Regions from separate parts of the Phreatobacter oligotrophus genome, predicted to be linked through region 1. Evidence: riboswitches for the same ligand, from Rfam matches in the RefSeq annotation. Region 1 holds a riboswitch; each other region holds the start of a gene.
What was found. Region 1 has a riboswitch for cobalamin ahead of C8P69_RS07945 (TonB-dependent receptor plug domain-containing protein). Riboswitches for the same ligand answer to the same signal wherever they lie in the genome.
Positions count from the first base shown of each region.

Region 2: it holds a riboswitch for cobalamin, as region 1 does, so the genes downstream of both, C8P69_RS21645 (DUF1636 family protein) here and C8P69_RS07945 (TonB-dependent receptor plug domain-containing protein) in region 1, are expected to answer to the same signal.
Region 3: it holds a riboswitch for cobalamin, as region 1 does, so the genes downstream of both, C8P69_RS21300 (DUF1636 family protein) here and C8P69_RS07945 (TonB-dependent receptor plug domain-containing protein) in region 1, are expected to answer to the same signal.
Region 4: it holds a riboswitch for cobalamin, as region 1 does, so the genes downstream of both, C8P69_RS20585 (TonB-dependent receptor plug domain-containing protein) here and C8P69_RS07945 (TonB-dependent receptor plug domain-containing protein) in region 1, are expected to answer to the same signal.

Region 1 is NZ_PZZL01000003.1:153,671-161,067, reverse strand. It holds gene C8P69_RS07950 (FecCD family ABC transporter permease) at 1-743, opposite strand, end outside; gene C8P69_RS07945 (TonB-dependent receptor plug domain-containing protein) at 758-2,596, opposite strand; cobalamin riboswitch at 2,766-2,974, opposite strand; gene C8P69_RS07940 (winged helix-turn-helix domain-containing protein) at 3,121-3,543, shown strand; gene modC (molybdenum ABC transporter ATP-binding protein) at 3,531-4,643, opposite strand; gene modB (molybdate ABC transporter permease subunit) at 4,640-5,344, opposite strand; gene modA (molybdate ABC transporter substrate-binding protein) at 5,354-6,136, opposite strand; gene C8P69_RS07920 (RsmB/NOP family class I SAM-dependent RNA methyltransferase) at 6,211-7,397, opposite strand, start outside.
Region 2 is NZ_PZZL01000020.1:4,979-12,375, forward strand. It holds gene cobO (cob(I)yrinic acid a,c-diamide adenosyltransferase) at 1-245, opposite strand, end outside; gene cobU (bifunctional adenosylcobinamide kinase/adenosylcobinamide-phosphate guanylyltransferase) at 242-784, opposite strand; cobalamin riboswitch at 902-1,100, shown strand; gene C8P69_RS21645 (DUF1636 family protein) at 1,216-1,644, shown strand; gene cobW (cobalamin biosynthesis protein CobW) at 1,641-2,678, shown strand; gene cobN (cobaltochelatase subunit CobN) at 2,682-6,041, shown strand; gene cobG (precorrin-3B synthase) at 6,038-7,309, shown strand; gene C8P69_RS21665 (precorrin-8X methylmutase) at 7,302-7,397, shown strand, end outside.
Region 3 is NZ_PZZL01000017.1:22,707-30,103, forward strand. It holds gene C8P69_RS21285 (Bug family tripartite tricarboxylate transporter substrate binding protein) at 1-824, opposite strand, end outside; gene C8P69_RS21290 (OpgC family protein) at 806-1,969, opposite strand; gene C8P69_RS21295 (hypothetical protein) at 1,966-2,466, opposite strand; cobalamin riboswitch at 2,607-2,799, shown strand; gene C8P69_RS21300 (DUF1636 family protein) at 2,907-3,320, shown strand; gene C8P69_RS21305 (sulfite oxidase) at 3,515-4,615, shown strand; gene C8P69_RS21310 (YciE/YciF ferroxidase family protein) at 4,655-5,158, opposite strand; gene C8P69_RS21315 (efflux RND transporter periplasmic adaptor subunit) at 5,381-6,637, shown strand; gene C8P69_RS21320 (efflux RND transporter permease subunit) at 6,651-7,397, shown strand, end outside.
Region 4 is NZ_PZZL01000013.1:22,166-29,562, forward strand. It holds gene C8P69_RS20565 (response regulator) at 1-7, opposite strand, end outside; gene C8P69_RS20570 (NAD kinase) at 62-844, opposite strand; gene cutA (divalent-cation tolerance protein CutA) at 874-1,209, shown strand; gene C8P69_RS20580 (SDR family oxidoreductase) at 1,214-1,960, opposite strand; gene C8P69_RS20585 (TonB-dependent receptor plug domain-containing protein) at 2,096-4,141, opposite strand; cobalamin riboswitch at 4,267-4,484, opposite strand; gene C8P69_RS20590 (MBL fold metallo-hydrolase) at 4,589-5,569, opposite strand; gene C8P69_RS20595 (DUF2778 domain-containing protein) at 5,692-6,924, opposite strand; tRNA gene C8P69_RS20600 (tRNA-Thr) at 7,194-7,268, shown strand; gene C8P69_RS20605 (TadE/TadG family type IV pilus assembly protein) at 7,278-7,397, opposite strand, start outside.

The DNA of each region.
Region 1 (7,397 bases):
GCCCCCACGCCGAGCGCCACGCCGGTGATGACGACGAGGCGCAGGCGGGCGACCCCGACGCCGAGGCTCTCCGCCGCCTCCTCGCCGAGCGCCAGCGCCCGGAAGGCGCCGCGCTGCAGATAGAGAATGAGGGCGGCGGGAATGATGAAGGGGAGCGCCAGCGCCACGTGGCGCATCGAGCGGTCCTCCAGCGAGCCAAGCAGCCAGAAGGCGATCTCGAGCGCGGCAAAGGGGTTGGGCGCGAGATTCATCGCGAGCGCCGTGCCGGCGCCGGCGAGGCTCGATATGGCAAGGCCCGAGAGGATGAGGAGCAGCAGGCTGGCATTGCGGCCAGCCACCGCCACCAGCACGAAGACCGACAGGAAGGCGCCGGCAATGGCCGCGACCGGCAGGCCCCAGGACAGGGCGTCGTTGAGCCCGAGCGAGATGGTGGCGACCGCCGCGAAGGCTGCCGATTGCGGCGCGCCGAAGAGGGAGGGCGCGGCCAGCGGATTGCGCAGGAGGCCCTGCATCGCCGCCCCCGACAATCCGAGGATGCCGCCGATGGCCACCGCAAGGATCGCCCGCGGCAGCCGGATCTCGGTGACGATGGTGCGGATGGCCTCGTCGCCGCGGCCAAGAAGGGCCGCGACGATGTCGGAGGGGCTGAGGCGCACCGGCCCCGCCGCGAGGGAGGCAATGGCGAGGACCGCGACGAGGAGGGCAAGGCCGGGGACCAGTCCCCGCCGCGCCAGGCCCGTCATCGTCGCCGCGTCACTCACCAGTTCGCCCTCAGGCCGGCATAGAAGGAGCGGCCGGCCGTGCCGTAGTTGTAGACCTCCTCATAGCGGACATTGGTGAGGTTCTCGACCCGCGCAAAGGCGGTCCAGGTCTTGTCGATCTGGTAGGAGGTCCTCAGGTCAAACCGCATGTAGGGGTTGAGGCGCAGGGTCTCGCCGCTGCCGGAATAGCGCTGCGAGACGTAGGTCATGGAGGGCTCGATGCTCCAGGCCGGCGTCGGCGTCACCACGAAGCCGAGGGTGCCGACATTGCGCGGACGGCGGGCGAGGGTGAGGCCCGTGGTAAGATCCTTGGCCTCGAGATAGGTCCAGCCGGCCCGCATCCTCACGACATCCGGCCAGAGCACGAAGCTTGCCGCCATCTCGACGCCGCGGGTCTCGGCCCGCGCCACGTTGAAATAGCTGCTGGTCAGCGCGTTGTACTCGATCAGGTTCGAGAAGCGGTTGGTGAAGGCGGTGACCGACAGGGTGCCGCGGCCGCCGAGGATGGACTGGTCGATGCCGGCGTCGAAGCCGAGGCTGGTCTCGGCCTGGAGGTTCGGATTACCGTAGATCGGCGCGTAGAGCTGGAACAGGGTCGGCGCCTTGCCGCCCGTGCCGGCGCTGGCGCGCAGCTTCGTTCCGGTCTCGGTGATGCGATAGGCCAGCGTGCCGCGCCAGGTGGCGAAGCGCGCCACGCCGACCACGTCGTCGATGCGGCCGCCGATGGACAGGTCCAGCCGCTCGCCGAGCGGCAATTGCCACAGGGCGAAGAGGGCGCGGGTGTTCTGTCCGGCCTCCAGCGTCGAGGCGCGGGCGATCGGCGTCGGCAGGTAGCGTTCCGAGAAGGTCTCCGCCGTCTCGCGCTCCAGCCGGGCGCCGAACGTGACGCGTCCGGCGAGACCCAGACGCAGGTCGCCCTGGTACTCGGCGCCGACGCGCTGGCCGTAATATTCGGAGAGCGTCGAGGTGGTCTGCGCCGGCGTCTGGTTTGACCCGTAGCGCACCTCGCGGAAGATGCGCTCGGACCGCGCGAAGAAGGTGGTGATGGCGTGGGTCAGCGCGCCGTCCAGCGTGTCCCACGAGCCACGGCCGTAGATCTGGTAGAAGCGGCGGAAGGCGACGTTCGGCGTATCGGGATACTTGCCGGAGGCGGCGTCATATTCGGAGCGGGTGGCGCTCGCCATCACGCCCGCCTCGAAGCGGAAACCGGTGCCGGGATCGTAGCCGAACCGGCCGTAGCCGCTGTAGCGGTCGTAGCCGTCGGCATCGTAGCCCGCGGTGACCGCGGGGTCGAAGCGGCTGATGCGATAGCCGTAGCGGGAGAAGCCGTCGGAGCGCGCGAAGGAGCCGGAGGCGGCGTAGCTCCAGGGGCCCTGCGACCCGTGGATGCCGCCGGAGACGGCGCCGGTGCCGTAGCTGCCGCCCTCGATCTGGGCGAAGGCGCCGGTGGGCCCAAGGCCGCGCTTGGTGATGATGTTGATGACGCCGCCCATGGCGTCGGAGCCGTAGAGGGCGCTTTGCGGGCCGCGCAGCACCTCGATCCGGTCGATCAGCGCGGGCGACAGGATCGACAGGTCGAACTCGCTGCTGGCCGAGGACGGATCGCCGACGCGGACGCCATCGATGAGCACCAGCGTCTGGCCTGAACTGGCGCCGCGCAGGCGGACGGTGGTGGAGGCGCCGGGGCCGCCGGTCTCGGTCACGTCGAGGCCGGGCACGGTGCGCAGCACGTCGACCAGCGAGCCGGGATTGGAGGCCTGCAGCTGCTCACGCGGCACGACGGTGATGGCGCTGCCGGTGCGCTGGATCTCGGTCGGCGAGCGGTTGGCCGTCACCGTGATGTCGACGGAGGGCAGCTCTGTCTCGCGTGGTTGTGGCGGAGACTGGCTGAAAGCAGGTGTGGAAACAGCAGAAAAAGCCGCGTAAGCGGCGGCAAGGGCAAGCCTTGCCCGGAGAGGGTCGCGAACCATGTGTCACCTTCTTCGGCCCACCGCCGAAGTTTGGGGTCTAAGGACACTCTGGGCCGGTCTCCTGGCTCGCGACTGGTCCGGTGAGGGACCGGCTCCAACCTTCCCAGTCCCGGAGGACCAGTGGTGCGTGGAGCTTGGCGTCGCTTACAGTTGCGGGGGCAGCTGCGGCATGGGGCCTTTCGGCCCGCACCGCATTCCCGTTTCACCCGCCTCGCGGCGGGCACCCAGAGCAGCGCCATCACAACCACGGGGCGCAGGCGGCCGCAAGCCGTGCCGCAGGGGCATCGGGATCCCCCCTAAGGGGGGAGGGCTGTGGACAAGTCGGCGCGGGGAATCGGTGACGCCCGGGGGCGGGCTTGCTAGACCGGGGGCGTGGGGAGTGCTCGCCGATGGGCGAACCGGGATCGGACAAGGACACGGATGTGCCGCGGCGGCCGACGGAAGATCGCTTTGCGCGGTCGGAACTCCGCCTACGAATCGTGCTGTCCGGCACGACGCGGCTCGGGCCGGGCAAGGCCGACCTGTTGGAGGCCATCGGCCGCACCGGTTCCATCTCAGCCGCCGGCCGCGACCTCGGCATGAGCTACCGGCGGGCCTGGCTGCTGGTCGACGAGGTGAACCGGCTGTTCCGCCGTCCCGTCGTGGTCACCTCCGCCGGTGGCAGCCATGGCGGCGGGGCGAAGCTCACCGATTTCGGACGGGCCCTGGTGGCCGCCTATCGGCGCGTCGAGGAGCGCACGCGCGCCGCGATCCGCGAGGAATTCGCGCCCTTCGAGACCGACCTGGTGGACGAGCCGGATCAGCCGGGCTGAGCTTTCGGCACCGCGCCGGGCAATCCGCTCTCGTCGATGGCGCCGGCCTTGACCAGCGCCTTCATCGGAACACCCGGCGCGAGGTCCAGCGCCGCGGCCGCGAGCCGCGTCACCGCCGCGACGATCACGTCACCGCCGGTGAGCGTCACGGTCACGGTGGCGAAGGGGCCGCTGGCGTCCGCCTCGACGCGGGTGACGGTGCCGTCCAGCACCGTGCGGGTGCTCAGGTCTCCGGCCGGGCCGCGGGCCAGCGCCACGTCGGTGGCGCGAATGGCGACGCCGACCTCGTCCCCGAGGGGCAGCAGGCCGGGCACGACGATCTCACCGGCAGGATGATCGAGCAGGGTGATGCCGTAATCCGGCAGGCGCTGCTTCACGCGGGCGGTGAGCACCGACCGCAGGGCAAAGCGGTCGCCACCGGACCGGTCAAGCCCCGCGGCGAAGACCTCGGAGGGTGTCCCGGTGGCTACCACGCGTCCCGCCTCGAGCCGCACGACATGACTGGCGAGCCGCGTCACTTCCTCTACGGCATGACTGACATAGACCACGGGGATGGCGAAGGCGTCGCGCAGCCGCTCGATGAAGGGCAGGATCTCCTGGCGCCGCGCCTGGTCGAGCGAGGCCAGCGGCTCGTCCATCAGCAGCAGGCGCGGGCTCGCCAGCAGCGCGCGGCCGATGGCGACGCGCTGGCGTTCGCCTCCCGACAGGGTCGCCGGCCGCCGGTCGAGCAAATGGCCGATGCCCAGCACCTCCACCACCGGATCGAAGGCGATGCGCCGTTCGCCGCGCGGCGTGAACCAGCGGCCATAGGTGAGGTTCGCCTTCACCGAGAGATGGGGCAGGAGCAGCGCGTCCTGGAAAACGAGGCCGATGCGGCGGCGATGCGGTGGCACGGTCCTGCGGCGCGCGGTGTCGAGCAGCACGGTGTCGCCGAGGGTGATGCGCCCCTCCTCCGGGCGCTCCAGGCCTGCGAGCAGGCGGATCACCGTGGACTTGCCCGAGCCGGACGGGCCGAAGAGGGCGGTGACGCCCGGCCCGGCGGTGAAGGCGGCGTCGAGGGCAAAGCCGGGGCGGGTGAGGCGGCAGGCGAAGCGGATCATGCCGGCGCGCCGTGACGGTTGCCGCTGCGCCGCGCCAGCCATTCCGAGGCGACAAGGGCGGCCAGCGCGATGATGACGGCGACGATCGACAGCCGGAAGGCGATGGCATCGCCCCCGGGCACCTGGGTGGCGTTGTAGATCGCTGAGGGCAGGGTCTGGGTCTCGCCGGGAATATTCGAGACGAAGGTGATGGTCGCGCCGAACTCGCCGAGCGCCTTGGCAAAGCACAGCACGGCCCCCGCAATGATTCCGGGGAGCGCCAAAGGCAGGGTGACGGTGAGGAAGACCCAGGCGGGGGAGGCGCCCAGCGTGCCGGCGGCCTCGCCGAGCCGCGTGTCGATGGCCTCGATGGACAGGCGCACGGCGCGCACCATCAGCGGGAAGCCCATGACCGCGCAGGCAAGCGCCGCACCGGTCCAGCGGAAGGCGAGGACGATGCCGAAGGTTGATTCCAGCCAGGCCCCGATCGGTCCGCGGCGGCCGAAAAGGACCAGGAGGACATAGCCGGTGACAACCGGCGGCAGGACCAGGGGCAGGTGGACGAGCGCATCCACGAGGCTCTTTCCCGGAAAGCGCCCGCGCGCCAGCAGCAGGGCGGCGAGGATGCCGAGCGGCAGGCTGGCCAGCGTCGCGACGGTCGCGACGCGCAGGCTCAGGCCGATCGCCGTCCATTCCTCGGGGGTGAGCGAGAGCGCATACATGGGGTGGGTCTAGCGCAGGACCGTGAAGCCTTCAGCCTCGAAGATCCGGACGGCAGCCGGCGAGGCGAGATAGGCGAGGAAAGCGACCGCGTCCGGATGGGTCGAGCCCGCCGTCACGGCGACCGGATAGGCGATGGGCGGGTGGCTGCCGGCGGGAAACGTGCCGACGACGCGCACCCGCGGCTCGGTCCTCGCATCGGTCGCATAGACGATGCCGAAGCGCGCCTCGCCGCGCGCCACGAGGGCCAGCGCCGCGCGGACATTGTCGGCGCCGGCGATGCGCGGGGCGACCTCCGTCCAGACGCCGAGGGCGGTGAGCGCAGCCTGCGCATAGCGCCCGACCGGGACAGACTGGACATTGCCGGTGGCGAGGCGGGAGGCGCCGATGGCCGCGGCCAGCGGAAAGCCAGGGGCGATGGCGAGGGCCACGGGGGTTTCGCTCACCGGCTCGACCAGGACGAGGCTGTTGCCGAGCAGGGTGCGGCGGGTCCCGGCGCGGATGAGGCGGCGCTGTTCGGCAAAATCCATCCAGTCGAGATCGGCCGAGGCGAAGAGATCCGCCGGGGCGCCCTGGTCGAGCTGCCGCGCAAGGGCGGAGGAGGCCGCGAAGGAGAAGGTCACGCGCTTGCCCGTCTCGCGCTGCCAGTCGGCCGCGATGGCCGTGAGGGCGGTCTGCAGGCTCGCGGCGGCGAAGACCACCAGCGGGCGCGTCTCCTGTGCCCGGGACGGGCTTGCGACACCGGCCAGCAGGACCAGGGGCAGGATGCGGCGGGTGAAGCCGAGGATGCGCATTTCGTTATGCTCACACGAATATATCGATGCGCATAACGCCGTGTTGTCGCGGCGCCGTCAAGTCGGGGATGGGGTCAGGCGATGCGTTTCAGGCGGGCCGCAAAGAAGCCGTCGAGACCGGCCATGCGCGGTTCATCATGCGGCCAATGGCTGGGCAAGGTCCGCAAATGGCCTGCCGGCGTGACGAAATCGGCAATGCCGGGAAACTCGTCGGGGGTGATGGGGTCGACCACCAGGCGCTGTTCCCGTGCGAGCAGTGCGGCAATCTGCGCCTCGCCCTCGTCCGGCTCCAGCGAACAGGTGCAGTAGACCGCGCGGCCACCCGGTTTCAGCAGGTCGGCGAGGCGGTCGAGCAGCCGCGCCTGGAGGCGCGCGAGCCCGTCCACATCGGCGGCCGACTTCAGGTGCATGACGTCGGGATGGCCGCGCAGCGTGCCGGTGGCGGTGCAGGGCGCATCGAGCAGGATGGCGTCATAGGTGCCGTCGAGCTGCAGCGCGTCGACGGCGCGGATGGTCACGTCGAGCTTCAGCCGCGCCATGTTCTCGGCGAGACGTTCGAGGCGGCGCGCATTGCGGTCGACGGCGGTGACGCGGGCGCCGGCGCTGGCGAGCTGGGCGGTCTTGCCGCCCGGGGCGGCGCAGAGGTCGGCGACGGCGAGGCCGGTGACGTCGCCGAGCAGCCGTGCGGGCAGGGCGGCGGCGGCGTCCTGCACCCACCAGGCGCCGTCCTCGAAGCCGCCGAGGTCGGGCACCGCGCCGTCAGGCAGCAGGCGCACGGACCCTGTCGGCAGCAGGGAGCCGCCGAGGCGCTGCGCCCAGCCGGCCGGGTCCGCCTTGACGGTCAGGTCCAGCGGTGGCTCGTGGATGACGGCTGCGGCCATGGCGCGGGTCGTCGCCTCGCCATAGGCCGCGATCCACCGCTCGCGCAGCCAGGGCGCGAGATCGTCCAGCGGGTCGAGGCTGGCGAGGTCGGCCTCGCGGTCGCGGGCAAGGCCACGCAGCACGGCATTGGTGAGCCCGGCGAAGCCCTGCGTCTTCTTGTTGGCCTCGACCATGCGCACCGCCGTGTCGACGGCGGCATAGTCGGGCACGTCGAGGAAGAGGATCTGGCAGGCCGCGGTGCGCAGCACGGTCTCTAGCCGCGGAAGGCCCTCGGGCAGGCCCTTCGCGAGGCGCTCTGCAAGCAGGCGATCGATGGAGCCGAGGCGGCGCAGAGTCGTCGCGGCGATCTTGCGGGCGAGCGCGCGGTCGAGGGGCGAGA
Region 2 (7,397 bases), on a different contig from region 1:
TCGCGTTCCGCCGAATGCCAGGCACCCTTGATGAATTGGATAACGCCGACGCGCCGCCCGCGTCCGAGCATGCGGAGCGCGAGCCCGAAAGCCGCGGTCGACTTGCCCTTGCCGGTACCGGTGTGGATGATCAGCAGGCCCTTCTCGACTGTCTTTTCCGCGATCTCGGCGTCCTGCACCGCCTTTCGCTTTTCCATCTTGGCGCGGTGGCGTTCGGCTTCGGTCTCGTCGATGATCTTGCTCATGGCGTTCCCTTTACGAACATCGGCAGCCCTGCGACGACGAGGACGACGCGGTCGGCACGCGCCGCGATCCGCTGATTGAGCCGCCCTTGCAGATCGCGAAATCGCCGAGCTTGTGCGTTCTCTGGCACGATGCCAAATCCGACCTCGTTGCTGACCAGAACGAGCGGCGTCTTGCGCGTCGTCATTGCGGTTTCGAGGCGCTCAACTTCGGCGTCGATGTCGCGTTCCTTGAGCATCAGATTTGAGAGCCACAGCGTCAGGCAATCGACGAGAATTGCGCTCGATGCCGCTGCGGTGGAGATCGCCCCAGCGAGGTCGAGCGGCGCTTCGACCGTTTGCCAATCGCGTCCGCGACGATCGCGGTGCTTGGCGATCCGCGCCGCCATCTCGTCGTCCAATGGTTCCGCGGTCGCGACGTATATCCAGGGCGGTCGCGACGCCATGACAGCCGATTCCGCATAGCGGCTTTTGCCCGACCGGGCGCCGCCGAGGACAAGGGTCAATTGCGGGCCGTCGCTTGCCAATAGACCATCCACCATTCAAATCATCACCCTAAGCCGGCGCGGTCCTTTGAACCATATTGCCCACCCAAAAGGCTAGGGCCGCACCGGCGCGCCAACTGGTGCGTCCATTGACAAAGCCGCCATCTGGCCATTTATAGGTCTGGAACTGACGGTCTTTTCGAACAGAAGAGCGAAAAGGGAATGCGGTGCGGGACGAAGGTCCCAATTCCGTAGCTGCCCCCGCAACTGTAAGCGGCGAGCTCGTGCCACAATGCCACTGGGACATTCCCGGGAAGGCGGTGACGGGCGGTGACCCGCAAGCCAGGAGACCTGCCGTTAGTTCCGTCACGTGCCGGGCGGGGTGCCCTGGCACAAACAACGCTGTGACGGCCTCATCGGGCGGCGTATGCCGTTCGAGCACCCGAGATTAATGCGGATCGCTCCAAGGAGGAGCAGCGCGGGTGACAATGGCCGATAATTCCAACAACGCAGACATTGAGGCGCGTAACGGCGCGACAGCCATCATCTATGTCTGCACGACGTGCCGGCAGCCCGACGATCCGGACGATGCGCCACGCCCCGGCGCGGCGCTTGCCGCGGCAACGGCGCGTGCGGCTGAAAACACCGATATCACCGTTCAACCGTTGCGCTGCCTTGCTAATTGCAAGCGCGGCTGCAGCGCGGTGATGCGACGGACCGATGCATCGGCCCCCGCGTGGACTTACGTATTCGGTCATCTCGATCCGGCGGCGGACGCGCAGGCGTTGGTGCAAGGCGCGCAGCTTCTCGCTCAATCGGCCGACGGCTTGATGCCGTGGCGCGACCGGCCGGACGCCTTGAAGCGGGGATTGATCGCGCGGGTGCCGCCGTTTGATTTTCAGGAGCCGAGCGAATGACGGATGAGCTTGCGCGCGTTCCATGTACGATCGTCACCGGCTTTCTGGGGGCCGGCAAGACGACGCTGATCCGTCACGTGCTGGCCAATGCGAACGGGCGCCGGCTCGCCATCATCGTCAATGAATTTGGCGATGTCGGCATCGACGGCGAAATCTTGAAGGGTTGCGGCGACGAAACCTGCCCCGAGGAGAATATCGTCGAGCTTGCGAACGGGTGCCTGTGTTGCACCGTGGCCGACGAGTTTGTCCCGGCGCTCGACGTCATTCTCGCGCTCCGTCCTAAGGTCGAACACATCGTGATCGAGACCTCCGGGCTCGCGCTGCCAAAGCCGCTGGTCCAAGCGTTCCACTGGCCGTCGATCAAGAATCGCGTGACCGTGGATGGCGTGGTCGCGGTCGTCGATGGCGCGGCGCTGGCCGACGGCCAGGTGTCGGGCGACATGAAGGCGCTGGCCACGCAGCGTGCGGCGGACAACGCGCTCGATCATGACGATCCGATCGAAGAAGTGTTCCAAGATCAGATCGCATGCGCCGATCTTGTCGTGATGAACAAATGCGATCTTCTTGATCAATCGGGGATCGACAAAGCGTCGGCGTCAATCGCCAAGGCCTTGCCGCGCGCGGTCAAGGTCGTGCAGGTGTCGAACGGCAAGGTCGATGCGCCGACGCTGCTCGGCCTCAATGTCGGCACCGAAGCCGATATCGAAAACCGCCGGACGTTGCATGACGACGAGCTCGATCATGATCACGACGATTTCGACAGCTTCGTCGTGCCGCTGCCTGAGATCGACGACCCGGCGGCGCTGACGGGTCTCGTGGCGGCGACCGCCGAGGCGACCGGCGTGCTGCGGATCAAGGGTTTCGCGGCGGTGCGCGGCAAGCCGATGCGGCTCTTGGTGCAGGCGGTCGGCCCGCGCGTCACGTCGCACTACGATCGCCCCTGGGCCGCGTCGGAAAAGCGCGAGACGCGCCTAGTGGTGATCGGGCTTAAGGGACTAGACCGCGCCGTCATCACGCGCATGCTCAGTGGATGATCGATGCATCTATTGACGACCAGCTCAGCGAGCCTTGACGACATCGTCGAGCCGGTCGATCTCGGTCAGCCGCCCGGCGATATCGCTATTCTTTCGTTTGCCGACAGCGATCTAGGCGGACTTGCCGCAGCCTGGGCCGTCGAGCGCGAGACGTTGCCGAGCGTCCGTCTGGTGCAATTGCGCGATCTCAAGCACCCGATGTCGGTCGACCTCTGGATCGATCGCGTTGGCCGCCATGCCAAGGTGATCGTCGTCCGTCTGCTCGGCGGGCTCGTTTGGTGGCAATACGGAATTGAGCGGCTCGCCGTGCTCGCGCAGGAACGCGGCATCGCGCTGGCAGTGTTACCCGGCGAGGATCGCGACGATCCGCGGCTTGCCGAGATATCGACGCTGCCGTCCGACGAACTCGCGGCCTTGCTGCGCTACTTCCGTGAGGGTGGCCGTGACAATCTTCGCGCGCTCTTGCGCCGGTTGTCCGGACATGCAGGGGCGGCGTTGAAATATTCCGAACCCAGCCCGCTGCCACGGGCCGGTGGATACACGCCGGCGGAACAAACGATTGATCTCGATCGCCTCCTGAGCACGATTACGCACGGGCGGCCGGTGATCCCGATCGTCTTTTACAGGTCGATGCTGCTGGCCGCGGACGTTGCGCCGATCGATGCGCTCTATCATGCGCTGGTCGCGCGTGGGCTCGCGCCGGCGCCGCTGTTCGTCACCAGCCTGAAGGATGCCGAAGCCGCCTTGTTCCTACGCGCGGCATTATCGCGGTTGGCTCCCGCTGTGATCGTCACCACGACGGCGTTTGCCGCCGCCGGAGAACCCGGCGCGCCAACGCCGCTCGATGACGTCGGTGTTCCCGTGCTTCAGGCCATCGTCGCCACCACCAAGCGTGCGGCCTGGAGCGACAGCCCGCGCGGGTTTGGCGCCGCCGATCTCGCCATGCATGTCGTGCTGCCCGAACTCGATGGCCGCGTGCTTGCCGGCGTGTTGTCATTCAAAAATCCCTCGCAACTGTTCGAAGGCTTGGCGTTCACCGGCATCGCTAATGAGCCTGAGCCGGGTCGGATCGATGCCGTGGCCGATCGGATTGCGAGCTTGGTGCGATTGCAGATGAAGCCGCGCCACGAACGGCGGATTGCGATCCTGATGCCCGATTATCCCGGGGCGCCGGGCCGGACCGGCTATGCCGTCGGCCTTGATGTGCCGGCCAGCGTCAACGCGCTGCTCACCGATCTTGCGGATGCGGGCTATGCTGTTTCAGACGCGCCTCAGAGTTCGAAAGCACTGCTTTACGCTGTCGGCAAGCCGGACTCCGACTGTTGCATGTCCATCGCGGCGTATCGCGAGCAGCTTGCCAAGCTTCCGTTGAGCGTCGACGAAAAAATCCGCGCCGCATGGGGCGAGCCGGAGACCGATCCCGATGTGCGCGACGGTGCGTTCCATTTCCGCGCGCGCAGCTTTGGCAACGCGATCGTGGCCTTGCCGCCCGACCGCGGGCGACCGGGCAGCCGGCGGTCGGACTATCACGATCCGTCATTGCCGCCGCGCCATGCGCTGCTGGCCTTCGGGCTATGGATGCAGCATGTCGCAGCCGTCGACGCCATCGTCCACATGGGTGCTCACGGCACGCTCGAATGGCTTCCCGGCAAGGCGGTGGCATTGACGCAGGCGTGCTTCCCGGAAGCTGTCGTCGGATCGCTGCCGGTCATCTATCCCTTCATCGTCAGCAATCCCGGCGAGGCGGCGCAGGCCAAGCGACGGATCGCAGCGCTCACCATCGGCCATCTGCCGCCACCACTCGTGGGTGCGGACTTGTCCGGCGACGCGCGCGAGCTGGAACGGCTGGTCGATGAATATGCCCAGGCCGATGGCCTTGACCGCCGCCGGCGCGAGCGGCTGGCCGGCCTGATCGTCGAGACCGCGCAGCGTAGCGGCCTTGCCCGCGAGGCCGGCGTTGAGACGCGCGCCAATCCGGAAGAGGCGCTGCGCCGCATCGATGCTTGGCTGTGCGATCTCAAGGATCTCGCGGTCAAGGATGGCCAGCACATCTACGGACGCGCGCCTTTGGGTGGTGGGGCGGATCCTGCCTGGACCGCGAGCGCGGACAGCGAACGGCGCAGTCTGATCGATGCGCTCGACGGACGACGGATCGCACCCGGGCCCTCCGGCTCGCCGCATCGTGAGCGTCGCGACGTGATGCCGACCGGGCGCAATATGTATACCGCCGACCCGCGCACACTGCCGACGCCGACCGCCATGGACCTCGGCCGCCTGGCGGCGGACGAGGTCATCCGCGGCTATATGCAGACCCACGGCGAGATGCCGCGCGCTTTGGTGATCGACCTGTGGGGCAGCGCTACATTGCGAACGGGCGGCGAGGAGATCGCGCAAGGTCTCGCTTTGATGGGTTGCCGGCCGACATGGGATCACGGCACCGGGCGGGTGCTCGGAATCGAGGTGCTGCCGTGCGTGTCGAGCGGCCGGCCGCGCGTCGACGTGACCTGGCGCATCTCTGGGCTGTTCCGCGATTTGTTCCCGGCGCAAATCGCGCTGCTCGATGCCGCGGTGAAGGCGGTTGCTGCGCGTGATGAAGTCGACGATGAGAATCCGCTGGCAGCGGTGCGCCGGGCGTCGAACGGCGATGCCAGAATTGCACTTGCGCGCATTTTCGGAACCGCGCCCGGCGCTTACGGCGCTGGCGTTGATTTGCTGAACAACGGGCAAGAGACCGACCGCCAGAGCATCGGTGCGGCCTATCTTGCCGCCGCGTCGCACATCTACGGCGGGGCGGATGGCGCGGGTGATCACGCGCCCGACGCATTTTCCGCGCGTGTCGCGGCGGCCGATCTTCTGGTGCATGTCAGCGACGATCCATCGCGCGATCTGCTCGAAGGCGCCGAAGACGCATCGTTCGTCGGGGGCTTTGCCGCTGCGGCCGCGACCCTCGGCCGAAGCCCCGATCTCGTCATGTTGGACATGACCGATCCGTGCCGCCCGCGGGCGCGGCCACTTGCCGCGGCCTTGGCGCGGATCGTGCGTTCGCGGGCGATCAACCCGCGCTTTATCGAAGGACAAATGCGCCACGGTCCGCGCGGCGCGGCTGAGCTTGCTGAGACGGTGGACCGGCTGATCGATTTTGCAACAACGACCGGCGCGGTGCCGAGCGTGCTCATCGATCTCGTGCACGATGCCTATCTCGTCGATGCGCGTGTGCGCGCGTTCTTGCTGTCCGAAAATCCGGCGGCGGCGCGCGCCATTGCCGAGCGGCTCGCTGCGGCGCGCCGGCTTGGCTTGTGGCATCCGCGCCGCAACGATGTCGACGCGAGCCTGAGTGCTTTGCGAGCGGAGGCGGTGTCATGAACGCGCTTTATCGCCGCGGCGCTTGTCCGGGACTGTCGGCGCCAATGATGACCGGTGACGGTCTGCTGGCGCGATTGACGCCGACCGGATCGACCATCGGCTTGGACGCGTTTGGTGGTCTGTGCCGGGCTGCACGGACGCACGGCAACGGCATCATCGAGATCACGTCGCGCGGCAGCATTCAGATTCGCGGCCTCAGCGCAGCGTCGGCGCCGATGTTGGCGGCCGATGTGGCTGCGCTGCGCATCGACGGCAGCGAAGGCATTCCGGTTCAGGTGAATCCGCTTAGCGGCCTCGATGACGACGATACATTTAATGCTGGCGCTCTGGCTGCCGCGTTGCGCGCGAGTTTTGCGTCGGCATCAATTGCTTCAAGTCTGTCGGCCAAGGTTTCAGTGGTCGTCGACGGTGGCGGCGTCTTGCATTTCGATGATGTTGCCGCCGATGTCAGACTGCGCGCCATCGATGCTCAGCACGGCGCATCGCTTCACGTTTCGCTTGGCGGGAATGCGTCGACATCAACACCGATCGGCGCAGTCGCGCCGGAGGGCGCGGTGGCATGCGTCCTCCGATTGTTGGAATTGCTTGCGGCAAAGGCCCCAAACGCTCGCATGCGGGATGCTGTTCAGGGTGAAGGATTGAGCGCATTCAAATCGGCGGTGGCCGATCTCGTTATCGACAGGCCGCCTCCTGCGCCCCGTCCGGCTGCCGAGCCGATCGGCGTGCATGCGCTGCATATGGACGAGGCGGCGATCGGCCTTGGCTTGCCCTTTGGGCATTCGGATTCAGAAATGCTGCTCCGCTTGATCGAAGCTGCGCGCCACGCGGGCGCGAATGGCCTTCGAACCGCGCCGGGCCGAGCCTTGTTGCTGCTCGGACTTCAGCCGGCTACCGCGCACGCGTTCGTTGCCGATGCGCTCGCGCTCGGGTTCATTGTCGACGCCGTCGATCCGCGCCGACGGGTGGTGGCATGCGCCGGCGCGCCGATTTGCGCGTCGGGCCAAATTCCAGCCCGCGCCATGGCGCCTGCCGTTATGGGCGCCGCCGGTGCGGCGTCCTGCAAGGACGTCATTCACGTGTCTGGCTGTTACAAAGGTTGTGCGCATCCGGCGCCCGCGCCTGTGGCCATTTTCGGCCGCGACGGGAAATGTGACGTGGTGTTGGACGGCGTGCTGTCGCGCTCGGTAACGGTCGAGGATTTGCCGGATCAACTGAAAATTCTTTTGGCGTCGCACGTCGGGTCCAAAGCGGAGCGCGATCATGGCTGACCACCACGACTATCTGCGCGACGGCATGGCGATCTACCGGGAATCGTTCGCCATCATCCGTGCCGAGACCGATCTTTCGCGCTTCTCG
Region 3 (7,397 bases), on a different contig from region 1:
AGGGCCGCATGGACCTCCGCCACCACCCGGTCCGGCGTGCCACGCGGGAAGAGCAGCCCGTTCCAGACCTCGACCGAAAGATCGGGGAAGCCCTGTTCGGCAGCCGAGGGCAGATCCGGCAGGACCGGCGAGCGCTCCCGCGCCATCAGCGCCACGCCCTGGATGTGGCCGGAGCGGATCAGCGGCGCGATGCTGGTGAGCTGGTCGCAGGCAAAGTCGATCTGGCCGGCCGCCAGATCGTTCAGCGCCGGGGCGGTGCCGCGATAGGCGATGGAGACGGGCGCGGCGCCGGTGCCCTGGTTGAACAGCTCGCAGGCGACCTGCGATGTCGCGCCGAGCCCGGCATGGCCGAAGGACAGGCGATTGCCGCTTCCCGCCACGAAATCACGGAACTCCCGCAGCGATGCGGCCGGCACGCCCTTGCGCGCCGCAATCACCATGGGCGCATTGGCGATGAGCCCGATGGGCACGAAATCGGCCAGCGGGTCATAGCCCGCCTGCGGATTGAGGATGGGGGTCAGCGCATGGGTCGCCATCTGACCCAGCACCATGGTCGTGCCGTCGGGGCGCGACCGTGCCGCGCGCAGCGTGCCGGTCGCGCCGCCCGCACCGGCGACGTTCTCGACGATCACCGCGCGGCCGAGATGGCGGGCCATGCCGTCGGCGGCAAGCCGCGCGACGATGTCGGTCGGCCCGCCCGCGGCGAAGGGCACGATGAGGGTGATGCGACCCGTCTCGGCCCTTGCGCCGCGCGCGGCGGGGACGGCGAGCATGGCGCCGGCGAGAAGGGCGCGGCGGGAGAACGTCACTGCGTGGCGAGCCATGGCCTGTCCTTTCCTGTGGGCTTCGGGGTCTTCAGCGATGCCTTGATAGTGCGCGCGGCATAGGCCGTGGCGACGAGCAGGGCGCAGCCGGTGAGGTTCACGAGGGCGGTCGTGGCGCCGTCGCGGCCCGTGAGGTCCAGCGCGACGCCGGCCAGCGCCGCCAGCACGATGCCGGTGAGGAACGTCGTCAGCGATTGTTGCCCGACGGCGAGGACCGGCTTCAGCGAACCGTCGAAGAGCGACGACCGCCGGCTCGCGAGCAACGCCGCGAAGAGCCAGGCCAGCACCAGCACATGGACGAGCCGGAGGGGATGCAGGGTCGAGATCGCCTCGGCCGGATAGATCGCGCGGTAGATCTCGCCAAGCGCCGGGAAGGCCGCATGGGCGCCCGAGAAGGTCAGCGGGATGCAGCCGAGGATGAAGGCGGCGGCAAGGGCGATGCGGGCCGGCGTCGCCCGCGGCGGCGTGAGCCACCCGACCGTCGTCGCATAGCCGAGGAAGAACAGGAACTGCCAGGCCAGCGGGTCGAAGTACCAGAGCTTGCTGCCCGCCGGATGGGCCGGGAGGTTCAGCGGGTAGACCTGCACAAAGAGCCAGAGCGCCGCCGAGAGGCCGAGCACCAACCAGCGCGAGGCGCCGGCGACAAGGGTCATCAGCGGCACGGCGGCCAGCAGGACGATGTAGAGCGGCAGGATGTCGAAGAAGTCCGGCACATAGGTGAGGGTCATGAGGCCCAGCACCGCCTCTAACGGTGAGGCGACGGGATAGGCGAGGCTGTAGCGGGCGGCATAGGTGCTGCCGCCGAGCCAGGCGTCCATCGACAGCATCAGCGCCGCGAAGCCCGCGAAGGTCAGCACCTGTGCGAGCCAGAGCTGCCAGACGCGCTTGCCGATCCGCCGCGTGCCGGCGACCCAGCCGTCGCGGCGGAAGGTGCCGCCGAAGGCGATGCCGCAGGCAAGACCCGAGCAGAGCACGAAGGCTTCCGCCCCCGAGGAGAACCCCATCCGGGCCGGGATGAACTCGGCCCAGAGGTTGCCCGGCACATGGGCGACGAAGATGATGAGCATGGTGAGGCCGCGCGCGAGGTCGATCCGCGCGTCGCGGCTGCGCCCCTTCGGCTCGGCCGTGCCGGCAACCGGGCTCATCGGCCCTCCTCGAAGCGCTCGAAGACGATGGCCGCGAGGTAGCCGTAGATGGCATGGCCGACGAGGCTCATGAAGGAGAGCACCGGCACGTTGTTGAGCAGGAACGGCTGGCCGGCGAGCGGCGCGAAAAAGCCGAGCGCGATGAAATAGGTCGCGACGCCCCAGATCCAGCCGGCCGCCGTGACGCCGAGCCAGGGCAGGGCCCGCGACAGGATGTAGTAGCCGATCGGATAGAAGATCAGGCCGGTCAGCCCATGCAGCAGCTCCGCCATCGGGGTGCTGACGGTGAGTCCGAGCTGGTGCTGGAACAGCGACTTGACCAGCTCTGGCGGCTGCAGCGGGAAACCCGCCGCCCAGTGCGTGAAGGTGGCGGAGAAGAACTCCCAGAAACCCAGGCCGGCGGCGCCGCCGAGGAAGAGGTTCCACAGCGTGCGGGCCGAGGGCACGGCGGGAATGGCGATCAAGGACGTCGGCTTGGTGGCGGTGGCGGTCTGCATGGCGTCGGTTCCCCCTGGTTGGACGCGATGTTCCGGTTTCGCCGACAATGGCCCGGACGTTACGCGGTCCTCTTCACGGGTGCGTGACGAAAGGGAAGCCGGTCCCGAGGTCCGCGGCTTGAGCCGGCGGCGGGGCCGTGGCACTGTCCGCGCCGAGCAGTGCCCGCCCCGGCGGGTGAAACGGGAATGCGGTGAGGGTTCGCCCGAGGCCGCGGCTGCCCCCGCAACTGTAGGCGACGAGCCCTTGTCGTGAGCCACTGGCCGAAAGGCCGGGAAGGACGGCGGGGCGCTTGAGTCGCGAGCCAGGAGACCGGCTGCTCATAGTGCTGCTGATGGACGCAAGCCGGCGGGGAGCACGGGTTGCGCGCTGGCGAGGCCGAATGCCGGGCCTCGACCGTCAGGGCTGGCATCTGGCGCCATGGCGCCGGGAATATTGCATCGTGACCACCACCCCATCCCCTGATCGTCCCGCCGGGCCGGTCATCGTCACCGTCTGCACCTCCTGCCGCGCGCCCGGCACCGAACTGGCCGAAGCGCCCGGCCGAAAGCTCTTCGAGGCCGTGGCGAGCGCCGCCGAGGGGACCGACTGCCGCGTGCGGCCGACCCAGTGCCTCAGCGTCTGCAAGCGCATCTGCTCGATCTCGCTGTCGGCGGCCGGCGGCTACACCTTCGTCTTCGGCGACCTCGATCCGGACCGCGATGCCGGTGACGTCGTTGCCATGGCCAGGGCCTGTGCCGAGGCCCCGCATGGTTTCGTGCCCTGGCGCGACCGTCCAGAGGCCATGCGGCGCGGCATCATCGCCCGGGTGCCGCCGCCGGACTGGTCGCCGGAGGATGGCAGCGCGCCGGCCTGACGGACTGAGCGGCCGGGACGGGCAGGGACGATTGGGCTCCTTCGGACCTGATGGGCTCACCGCCGCCTGGGAGATGAACCCTCTCCGGAGGGCGGGCGTGACGAAACGCCGTTCTCCGTCGCGGCGCCCGGGGCTGGCACCGGGGCGGGGGCGCAGCTAGGCTCCCCTCAGCTTCCGCCAGAGGTCACCCCCGCATGCCGCATCCGGCGCCCGATGCCGTCCTCGCCAGCAAGCCGCGCCTGCGCTGGCTCGACGACGACGCCCTCAACGGGGAGCCGGACGCAGCCGCCCTCGACGCGGCGCTGACGCCGGAGGATGCCTTTTTCGTCCGCAACAACGGCGACATGCCGGCCATCGGCGCGGCCGGGGACTGGCGGCTGGAGGTCAGTGGCGAGGTGCACCGGCCCTTGTCCCTGACCCTCGCCGACCTCGCCCGCGATTTCCCCGTCGTCGATGTGACGGCGGTCCTCGAATGCGCCGGCAATGGCCGCGCCTTCCTTTCGCCGCCCGTCCCCGGCGCGCAATGGCGCCACGGCGCCGTCGGCTGCGCCCGCTGGACCGGGGTGCGGATGCGCGACGTGCTGGAGCGGGCCGGGCTCACCGAAGCGGCGATCTACACGGCCCATCACAGCCCCGACCGCAGCCTCACCGCCCCCGGCAAGCCCGCCCTGTCGCGCGGCATCCCGATTGAGAAGGCGCTCGCTCCGGAAACGCTGCTCGCCTTCGCCATGAACGGCGAACCGCTGCCGGCCTTGCATGGCGGGCCGCTCAGGGTCGTGGTGCCCGGCTATCCCGGATCGGCCTGGCAGAAATGGCTGGACCGTCTCGAGATCCGCGACTGCGAGCACGACGGCGAGAAGATGCGCGGCACCGACTACCGGCTGCCGATCAAGCCCCTCGGGCCGGGCGATGCGGTCGATCCCGCCGATTTCGCGGTGATCACCGACATGCCCGTGAAATCGCTGATCACCACGCCGGCCGCAGGCTTCACCCACGCGGTCGGACGGCCCCTCGGCGTCGCCGGCTGGGCCTGGTCGGGGGCAACGCCTGTCGCGGGGGTGCGCCTCTCCGCCGATGGTGGCGCGACTTGGACCGAGGCGGATCTGGCGCCCGCCGCCGACACTTTCGCCTGGCGGCGCTTCTCGGCCGCCCTCGCTGTTCCCGCAGGGCCTGTGATGCTCGTTGCCGTCGCCCGGGACCTTGCAGGCCGGGACCAGCCCCTCGACGCCGCGCCGTGGAACCCGCGCGGCTATTGCAACAATCTCGCCCACCGGGTCGACGGCGTCGCGGCCTGAACGTCGGCGGGCCCGCAGCGGACCCGCCGACATGGAGCCTCAGGCCGCCTCGGCGGTCGCCTGCCTGTTGATGCTGCCCTTGGCGAGCTTGGTGAGGTCGGCATCGGTCTGCTCCTCCTCGGCGAGGGTCTCCGCCAGCAGGCGGGCGGCGTCCTTCTCGCCGAGCCGGTCGGCCCAGGCCTTCAGCGTGCCGTAGCGCGCGATCTCGTAATGCTCGACCGCCTGGGCCGAGGCGACGATCCCGGCATCGAGGGCCGGGCTGCCCTTGAACTCCTCCAGCACCTCCTGGCCCTCCTCGATGATGCCGAGGATGGCCGGGCAGGTCTTGCCGCGGGCCGCCACCTCCATCTGCTCGAAAACCTTTTCAAGGCGCTCGATCTGGCCTTCCGTCTGGTCCTTGTGCTTCTCAATCGCCGCCTTGAGCTCCTGCGACTGGGCCGCCCGCGCCATTTTCGGCAGGGTGCGCAGGATCTGGCGCTCGGCGAAGAGGATGTCCTTCAGTCCGTCCACGAACATGTCTTCGAGGGTCTTGGTCTTGGCCATGAGGTTTCTCCCTGGTGAGGTGGCTCCTCGCATCAATCCCGCCGTCTCGCGCCTGTTCCTCATCGTTCTGTCACCTGACTGCATCACAAATGCACTATCCCGCGCAGCGCTCACGCGGCGACGCTGCGCGCCTTTGACCCATTGCCCGAAGCGGGCTAGTGGAACATTGCTCGACGGCGTCCCTTCGCGGGTAGCCTGGTAAGACGTGAAAGCCTGGTCCCCGTGCTGCCCATCCTCCGAACTTTCTGGCTTGTTGCGCTGGTTCCCGCGGCTCTCGCTCTCGGGCCGAGTCCCGCCCATGCCGTCGACCTGTCGTTTCTCGGGCGCCTTTTCGGCACGTCGAAACCCGCGGCCGAATCGCCGACCGAGGCGCCCGATCGCGTCACCCAGGTCAACGGCCGCTTCCGCATTTCCGAATCCGACTGGTCGACCTTCGCCACCCAGAAGGTCGAGGCGCGCGTCTTCCGCGAGCAGATCATCACCGAGGGGCGTCTCGCCATCGACGAGAACAGCGCCGTGCCGGTCATCTCGCCCTATGCCGGTCGCACCACGCGGGTGCCCGTCATCGCCGGCGACGTGGTGCGCCGCGGCCAGCCGTTGCTGTTCATGCTGGCCAACGACATGGTCTCGACGCAGAACGAGTTCGTGGCGGCCATCTCCAATCTCGACAAGGCGGTGGCCCAGCTCCGCCTCGCCGAGATCAACGAGAAGCGCCAGTCGGATCTTTTCGCCGGTCGCGCCGCGCCGCAGCGCGACGTCGACCAGGCCCGCGCCGACCTTGAGAACGCTCGCGCGGACCATCGCGCCGCCGTCACCGGTCTGGAAGCCCTCGAAAACCGCCTGCGTCTCTTCGGCAAGACCGACGCGGAGATCGCCCGCTTCCGGGCCGACCGCCGCATCAACCCGGAGATCGCCATCCCCGCACCGGCCGACGGCACGGTCGTCTCGCGCCGCGTCAGCCCTGGCCAGTTCCTGTCCGGCGGCGGCGAACCGGTCTTCGTCATCGACGACCTCGACACGCTCTGGCTCAACATCTTCGTGCGCGAGGAGGACGTGCCGCGCGTGCGCCGTGGCGCGCAGGTCGAGTTCCGCGTCATCGCGCTGCGCAACCAGGCTTTCGCCGCCCGCCTCGACTTCATCAGCGCCAGCATCGACCCGGCCTCGAAGCGCCTGCTGGTCCGCGCCACCGTCGACAATCCCCAGGGCGTCCTGAAGCAGCAGATGTTTGCCAGTGTCTCCATCCAGGTCGGCGCGGCCGCGACATCGCCCGCCGTGCCGCGCAACGCGCTGATCTACGAAGGCCCGGTGGCGCGTGTTTGGATCGCCCACCCCGACAAGACCGCTGAACTCCGGCGCGTCACGCCCGGCATCACCGACGGGGATCAGGTGCAGATCTTGCAAGGTCTGCAAGGCGGCGAGGAGGTCGTCGTTCGCGGCGCCCTGTTCATCGACCAGATGACCGCCGCCTTCCGCCGCTGACCGGATCCGGGCCATGAACAAGATTTTCGAGTTCGCCCTGTCCCAGCGGATCCTGATGGTCCTGCTGGCCGGTGTCCTGTGCCTCGCCGGCTCGATCGCGTTCATGCGCCTCAACATCGAGGCCTATCCCGACCCCGTGCCGCCGATGGTGAACGTCATCACCCAGGCGCCGGGCCTCTCCTCGGAGGAGATCGAGCGCTACATCACCGTGCCGATCGAGTCGGTCACGGCGGGCCTGCAGAACCTCCGCCTCATCCGCACGACCTCGGTCTTCGGCCTGTCGGATGTGAAGCTCCAGTTCACCTATGACGTGACCTATGAGGTCGCCCTGCAGCGCGTGCTGAACCAGCTGTCGCTGCTGTCCGGCCTGCCCAACGGCGCGCAGCCGCAGATCTCACCGCTCAGCCCGATCGGCGAGATCTTCCGCTACCGGCTCGTCGGCCCGCCCGATTATTCCGTCACCGACCTCAACACCCTGCAGAACTGGGTGCTGCAGCGCCGCTTCCGCTCCATTCCCGGCGTGGTCGACGCCATCGGTTGGGGCGGCAAGAGCAAGGCCTACGAGGTCACCGTCGATTTCAACAAGCTGCTGGCCTATGGCCTGACCATGCCGCAGCTCATGTCGGCGCTGCAGAATTCCAACCAGAATGTCGGCGGCAATACCGTGTCGCTCGGCGCGCAGTCCGGCGTCATTCGCGGCGTCGGTCTCATCTCCTCCCTCGATGACCTCGCCGACACCTTCGTCGCCAATGTCGGCGGC
Region 4 (7,397 bases), on a different contig from region 1:
GGATCATCGCCGCTACCATACCGGCCGGCGATTAGCGGACCGTTAAGGCTGATGGCGGCCGTCAGGCGCCGAACTGCTCGCGCAGGATCCGCTCGTCGAGGCTGTGGCCGGGATCGTGCATCAGGATCATGGACTTGGTCCGGTCCATCTCCACCGAGACCTTGGCGACGTCGCGGACCTCGTGGTGGTCGGCGGTGGCGCTGACCGGGCGCTTGGCCGATTCCAGCACCTCGATGGTGAGTGCCACCCGGTCGGGCAGCAGCGCGCCGCGCCAGCGCCGGGGCCGGAAGGGCGAGATGGGGGTGAGCGCCAGCAGCGTCGCGTTGAGCGGCAGGATCGGGCCGTTCGCGGAGAGATTGTAGGCGGTCGAGCCGGCGGGCGTGGCGATGAGAACGCCATCGGCGATGAGCTCGTCCATGCGCGCATGGCCATCGACCGAGATGCGCAGCTTCGCCACCTGCGAGGTCTCGCGCAGCAGCGACACCTCGTTGATGGCCAGCGCGTCCTGCCGCTCGCCGTGGATGTCGATGGTGGTCATGGCCAGCGGATGGATCACCGAGCGTTCGGCGGTCCAGATGCGCTCGATCAGCCCATCCTCGGCATATTCGTTCATGAGGAAGCCGACGGAGCCGCGGTTCATGCCGTAGATCGGCTTGCCCGAGGAGATGTACTTGTGCAGCGTCTGCAGCATCAGGCCGTCGCCGCCGAGCGCCACCACGACCTCGGCCTCGTCACCCGCGACATTGCCATAGCGGGCAGTCAGCCGCTCGATGGCCTCCTGGGCCTCGGGCGCAGGCGAGGCGACGAAGGCGATCTTCTTCGGGTCGGGGCGCAGGTCGGCCAAGGGAAGATCCGCCGGACAGGGAGGAACAGGTGACGCGAACCGAGAAGCCGGATGACGTCGTGCTGGTCTATACGACCGCTGCGAGCCTTGTCGAGGCTGAGACCATCGCCGAGGAGCTGATGGAGCACCGGCTGATCGCCTGCGCCAACATCCTCCCCGGCATGCGCTCCCTCTACCGCTGGAAGGGCCAGGTGGAGCGCGCCGAGGAGGTGGTGATGATCCTCAAGACGGTGCGCTCACGCCTCGCCGAGGCGCAGGCCCGTTTCCGCGAGGCCCATTCCTACGACACGCCGGCCTTCCTGGTGGTCGACGTGCCGGAGGGGGACGAGGCCTATCTCGCCTGGCTCAGGGTCGAGACGGCCTGACGCCTCAGCCGCGCCCGACGAAGGGCATGTCATTGGCCATGATGGTCATGGTCAGGACGTTGACGTCGAGCGGCAGGTTGGCGACGTGGACCACGGCGTCGGCGACGTGGCGGACGTCCATGCGCGGCTCGACCTTGGTGGTGAAATCGGCCTGCAGGACGCCATTCGCCATGCGCTCGGTCATCTCGGTGGCGGCATTGCCGACGTCGATCTGCGAGCAGACGATCTTGTCGGCGCGGCCGTCCAGGGAGATGGCCTTGGTCAGGCCGAGCACCGCATGCTTGGTCGCCGTGTAGGGCGCGGAATAGGGGCGCGGCGCATAGGCGGAGATGGAGCCGTTGTTGATGATGCGGCCGCCCTTCGGGGTCTGCGCGCGCATCATCCGCATGGCCTCGCGGGCGCAGAGGAACGAGCCGGTGAGGTTGACGTCGACGACCTGGCGCCACTTCTCGATCGGCAGCTCGTCCAGCGGCACGGCCTGGGCGCCCATGCCGGCATTGTTGAAGAGCACGTCGATGCGGCCGAAGCGGTCCTTGACCAGCTTGAACAGGGCGGCGACGGAGGCCTCGTCCGAGACGTCGGTGGGGGCGGCGACGACGGTCGCACCGCCGGCCATCGCCACGGTCTTCTCCAGTTCGTCCTTGCGGCGGCCCGCCACGACAACGGCATAGCCCGCCTTGGCGAGCGCCAGGGCCGAAGCCCGCCCGATGCCGGAGCCTGCGCCCGTGACCACTGCGATACGCTGAGACATGCTGATCCTCCCGATGCGGCGGGCACTGCCGGCCCGCTCGTCTGCCGAGCGGGAGACTGGCCGAAAGCCGCGCCCCTGTCGACGGGGGCGCGGCAAGGCAGCGATGCGAAACGGTTTAAACCGCGGCGCGGCGGCTCACTCGCCGCCGAGCTTCACGCGCATGCCGGCATAGACGGCAGCGCCCGGCCCCTGGTAGCCGAAGACCTCCTGGTAGCGCTGGCCGAAGAGGTTTTCGCCGCGCACATAGACGGTCGCATTGCGGTTGAGTTCGTGGGAGATCTGCGCGCCCACCAGCGTGTAGGCGCCGAGCCGCACGTCCGTGGCGCCGGCCGGCCCGAAGAAGCTGTCCCGCATGGTGCCGTTGTGGGCGACGGTGACTGTGACCTTCGTCTTGTCGTCCGGCAGGGTCGCCACCGCCGAGAGGCTCGCGGCATGGCGCGGACGGCGCAGCGCCTCCTTGCCGACATAGACGCCGCCGACGAGTTCGGCCGACTGGGTGTCCGTGTAGGTGTAGGAGCCGGTGATCGACAGCCAGCCGAGCGGGCGCGCCGTCACTGCCACCTCGACGCCCTGGCGGGTCGTCTCGAAGGGCAGGTTGATCGCCGTGCCGCCGGACTGGACGATGGCATCGCGCACGCTGGCGCGGAAATAGGTGACGTCGGTCACGAGCTTGCCGCCGAACCAGCGCTGCTCGATGCCGGCATCCCAGCCGATGGAATGTTCAGGCCGCAGCGTCGGGTTGCCGGTGAAATTGGCGAAGAAGCCGAAGAGCTCGAAGAAGGTCGGGTTGGTCACGCCCTTGCCGATCGATGCGTGCAGCTTCGTGCCGGTGCCAAGCGTCTGGGCCGCCGTCACGCGCCAGGTCAGCGCATTGCGGAAGGCAGAGTTCCAGTCCTGGCGGAGCGCGCCGGAGAGCGACAGGCCGGTCGGCAGGCTGACGAGATACTCGCCGAACAGGCCCTTGCGCTCGCGCGAGCGGCCCGCGCCGGCATAGGTGTCGTTGACGAAGGGCCCGAAGAAACCATCGCTCTCGTAGTAGTAGCGGAAATGCTCGCGGGTGATGTCGGCGCCGCCGACGACGGTGTGGCGGGCGCCGAGCAGGCCGGGCGTCTCGAACGTATAGGCCGAGCGGTACTCCGCCCGGTTGCGCTCGGTGCGCGACCAGAAGCCCTGGCTCTCGAGGAAGCCGAAGGCCGAGACATAGCTGTCGCGGGCATTGGTCGACTGCTGCGAGGTGTCGGCGGAGAAGCGATGCGTCCAGGCCCCGTCGAGCAGCTTGGCAGTGGCGGCGACACGGCCCTGGATGTCGTTGGCGGTGTTGCGCCCGGTGCCGGCGGCAAGGAAGCCGTAGTTCGGATCGGTGACGAAGCCCGGTCCGAAGGCGGTGTTGCCGGGATTGTAGAAGCCGCTGCGGCTGACCATCCGGAACACGCCCTCGACGTCGAACCAGTCGGCAAGGTCCGCGCCGATCTTGGCGGAGAGCGAGCCCATGTCCGAGCCGTTGGGCCGCGTGGTGCCGGGCGCGACGACGAAGCCGCCGGAGCGCAGGCCCGAAATGGAGATGGCGGCGTGGAAGGGACCCTGCGCGCCGCGGACGGTCGCCGAGCCCTGGAGCGTGCCGAAGGACCCGCCCTCGATCCGCGCCGTCAGCTCAGGCTTGGCGAGGCCGCGGCCCGACTTGGTGGTGATGGAGATGACGCCAGCCTGGGCATTGGGGCCCCAGATACCGGATTGCGGGCCACGGATCACCTCGATCCGCGCGATGCTGTCCACCGGCAGGTTGGCGAGGTCGGCATCGCCCGAGTTCACGTCGTTGATGGGAATGCCGTCGACCACCACCAGGACCTGGTTGGATTCGGCGCCGCGCACGCGCGTCTGGGTGAGGCTGCCGCGGCCGCCGGACTGGTTGACGGCGACGCCGGGCACGAGGCGCAGCACGTCCGGGACGCTTGCCGCGCCCTGGTTGGCGATGTCCTCGGCGGTGATGACGGTGACGGCCGAGCCGACGCGCGGGGCCTCCAGCGGCACGTTGCTGGCGCCGAACACGGTGATTTCGGGCAGTTGCGCCGCGGGGAGCGGCGGCTGCTGCGCTGCGACGGGACCGGGAACGAGAATCACCGCCGCCGTGGCGAGCAGAACGGAAAGACGTTGACGACGGGGGAGACGGGAAACGACAGGCATGGCGGAACTCCGCTGCGGACCCAGATGGTCGCGGAATTCCGGCCTGAAGAGGCCAAACGTCCGCGACGGTGGTGTCACGGATCAAGCGGAAGGGACCGCTCCCGGGCGCGCCTCCCGCACGCACGGACAGTGACGTCGCGTCGGCCGGTCTCCTGGCTCGCGGGTCGTCGCCCGGTCCCCGCCTTCCCGAAGCCCGAACGGGGCGTCAGTGGCTGATGGGGGAGGGCTCACCGCTTACAGTTGCGGGGGCAGCTGCGGCCTTGCGGAGGGCCATGAGGCCCGCCACGCACCGCATTCCCGTGGCCGTCCCTTGCGGGCGGCCGCCGTCGCGTGCCCCATGAATGCGCCGGGTTGCGACAATGTGTCAATCCGGCGGCAAGCGGATGCCCCCATGCGAAAGGCCCGCCGTTGCCGGCGGGCCTTCCGATCAGAGCGCTGGGCGTCAGGTCAGATGGACGGGGTCCACTGGGCCGGGACGAGCTGGAAACCGGCGCCGTCCTTGGCGATGTAGCCGTTGGACGGGAAGGGCGCGTGGTAGAAGTGCACGCGGGTCTTCTCGCTCGCCGCCATGTCGAGCAGCTGGCGACGGGTCGCGCGGGCGGCATCGGCATCCATGTCGAAGATCGCCGACCAGTCGGGATTGCGCACGAAGAGGGCGGGGTGGTTGGTCACGTCCGCCATGTAGACGAGCTTGGCATTGCCCGAGGAGATCATGAACACGCTGTGGCCCGGCGAGTGGCCATAGGCCGGCATCGAGGTCACGCCCGGGGCCACTTCCGCGCCCGGCTTGAACTGCTTCACGGCGGAGGCGACCGGCGAGAAGACGCGGCGGCAGTTCTGGAAGGCGCCGCGCATGGCCTCCGGAGCGGCGTTCATGCGCTCGTCCGACATCCAGAAGGCCCATTCCGGCTCCGGAACCTGGATCTCGGCATTCGGGAAGACGGCGGTGCCGTCGCGCAGGCGGATGCCGTTGATGTGGTCGCCGTGGAAGTGGCTGATGATCACCGAGGAGACGGTGGCCGGATCGAAGCCGGCGGCGCGGAAATTCGCCATCCAGGTGCCCGAGGTCGGAGCGCCGGTATTGCCGTTGCCGGTGTCGAGCAGGACGACCTTGCCGCCGGTCTCGACGACGAGGGTGTTGAAGGGGATCGGGACGGCATTGGTCGGCAGGAAGGCCGAGGCCATGGCAGCCTGAACCGCCGGCAGCTCGGCATTGCGGACGAAGCCCTCGAGCGGACGGGCGAAGAAGCCGTCATTGATGGCGGTGACGGTGATGTCGCCGACCTTGTAGCGGTAGAAGCCGGGGGCCTGGACGGCCGCGGCGGCAGCCTGGGCGAAGGTCTCGCGGGAGGCGGCGGTGAGGAAAGCCGGGGCGGCGAGGGCCGCAGCGCCGGTGGCGAGGGCATGGCGGCGATTGATCGTGGTCATGGTGTCCTCCGACAGGGGCGCAGCCGCCGACAGGTATGCGGACGGCGAGGCAGTAAATTGCCGGAACCGGCCCGCCGTCCAGTGCTTGTCACATGAATGTGACCGCTTGTTTCTCCCGCGCCTCAGCGCGAGGAGACGCGGGTGTTGGCGCGGGCCACGGCGGCCACCGCCTCGGTGCGGTCCCGCACCACGATCAGCCGGCGGATTTCGCCGCGCAGGAAGGCCTGCAGGAAGCGATCGTAGTCCTTGATGGAGATGCAGCCGTTGGAGTCGCCGTTCGGCCCGAGCAGGTAGGTGTGGGCGAGCAGGCCGGCGCGGCCATGGATGGCCTGGCTGCCGCCAACCGGGTTGAGGCGGATGGCGCGCACGCCGTGGAACAGTGCCTCGCGCTCGGTCAGGTCATAGACATGCGGCGGGGTCGGGCCGCGCATCCGCACATGGGCATAGCGGACGTCGTTGCGATAGGCGCCGAGGCCGGACTGGGCCTCCAGCTTCTCGCCGTTCGGCAGGTAGACCATGCGCGAGCCGATGTCATAGATCGCGACGCCCATGGGCGGACGCGGCGCCGGGCCGCCGATCCCGAAGGAGAAACCGCCGCCGAGGCCGCCACCGCGGGAGGCCCCGGCATCGGTGCCGAGATTGCCGTCGCTCGGGGCATAGGCGAGCTGCGGGCCGTCGCCCTGGCCGTCGCGGCGGGGGCCGAAGAGGCGCTCGAAGAAGTTGCGGCCATCCGGCTGGGCCGGAGCGGGCGCGGCGGCGGCCTGCTGCTCGCGGCCGTTGCGGCGGGTGGCGATGCGCGGCGCTTCGGGTGTCGCGGCGGCGGCGGGCGCGTCGGAGGGCCGGCGCATCGGCAGCGGCGCGACCAGGGTCGTGTCGGGGCCGTCCTCGTCCTCCTCGGCGGCGGCGGCGCCGGCGCTGCCCGGACGGGCGAGCGGCATGGGGGCAAGCGGCAGGCCCGGCCGGCTCTCGAGACCGACATCGCGGCCGGGCAGGCTCGCCAGCACCAGCGGGCCGGTCGGCAGGGCAGGGGCGGCCTGCGCCGCGGGAGCCGGCGCGTGGATATGGGCGGCGAGGGGGCGGGCCGTGGCGAAGGTCTGGCGGCCGGCGCCGAGGTCGTAGGCGGGATCCAGCAGCGGCGCGAAGGAGCCGAGCGTCACCAGAGCAGGCTGCCCGGCGCCGATGGTCACCGGCGCGGTCGCGGCCTCGGCGCGCTCGATCGTGCGCGTCTTCAGGGCCAGCGTCGCGAGGCCGGCAAGACCCGCCGACAGCGCAAGCACGGTGAACCAGGGGAAGCGGGGGGCGTCGGCGCGCGCCGAACGGGCACCACGCACGGGGTCGCGGGTCAGGTTACGCATACGCAACGGCCTCGTCACGCTTTGGCACGTTCCCCCCATCGAAGCAGCAGCGAACCATCATCGCCGTTCCCTCGGGGGAGGGCTGCGCAGCGACCGAGCGGCGGAGCGAACCGCCGACGATGGCCGCACAGGAGCCAAACAAAAGAGGCATCCATAAGGCGCGTGAAGGGTTAACCGCCGGTGAAGACCCCATAGTGCCGTGGAGTCGCGGGTGCGGCAACGGCCGTCTTGCCACAGGCGGCCACCATTGGTAGGCGAAGGGCACGGTGGCCGGCTTAGCACAGCGGTAGTGCAGCGGTTTTGTAAACCGAAGGTCGGGGGTTCGATCCCCTCAGCCGGCACCAGTTCCCTTGTCAGTTCGTCAGGCGCAGGCGCTTGATGTGGTCGCCGATGGCGTCGAAGGCATTGGCGAGGCCCTGGTCGGAATCGGCCAGCAGCGCCATGGACGGGTTGGTGGCGCATTGCTGCAGGAT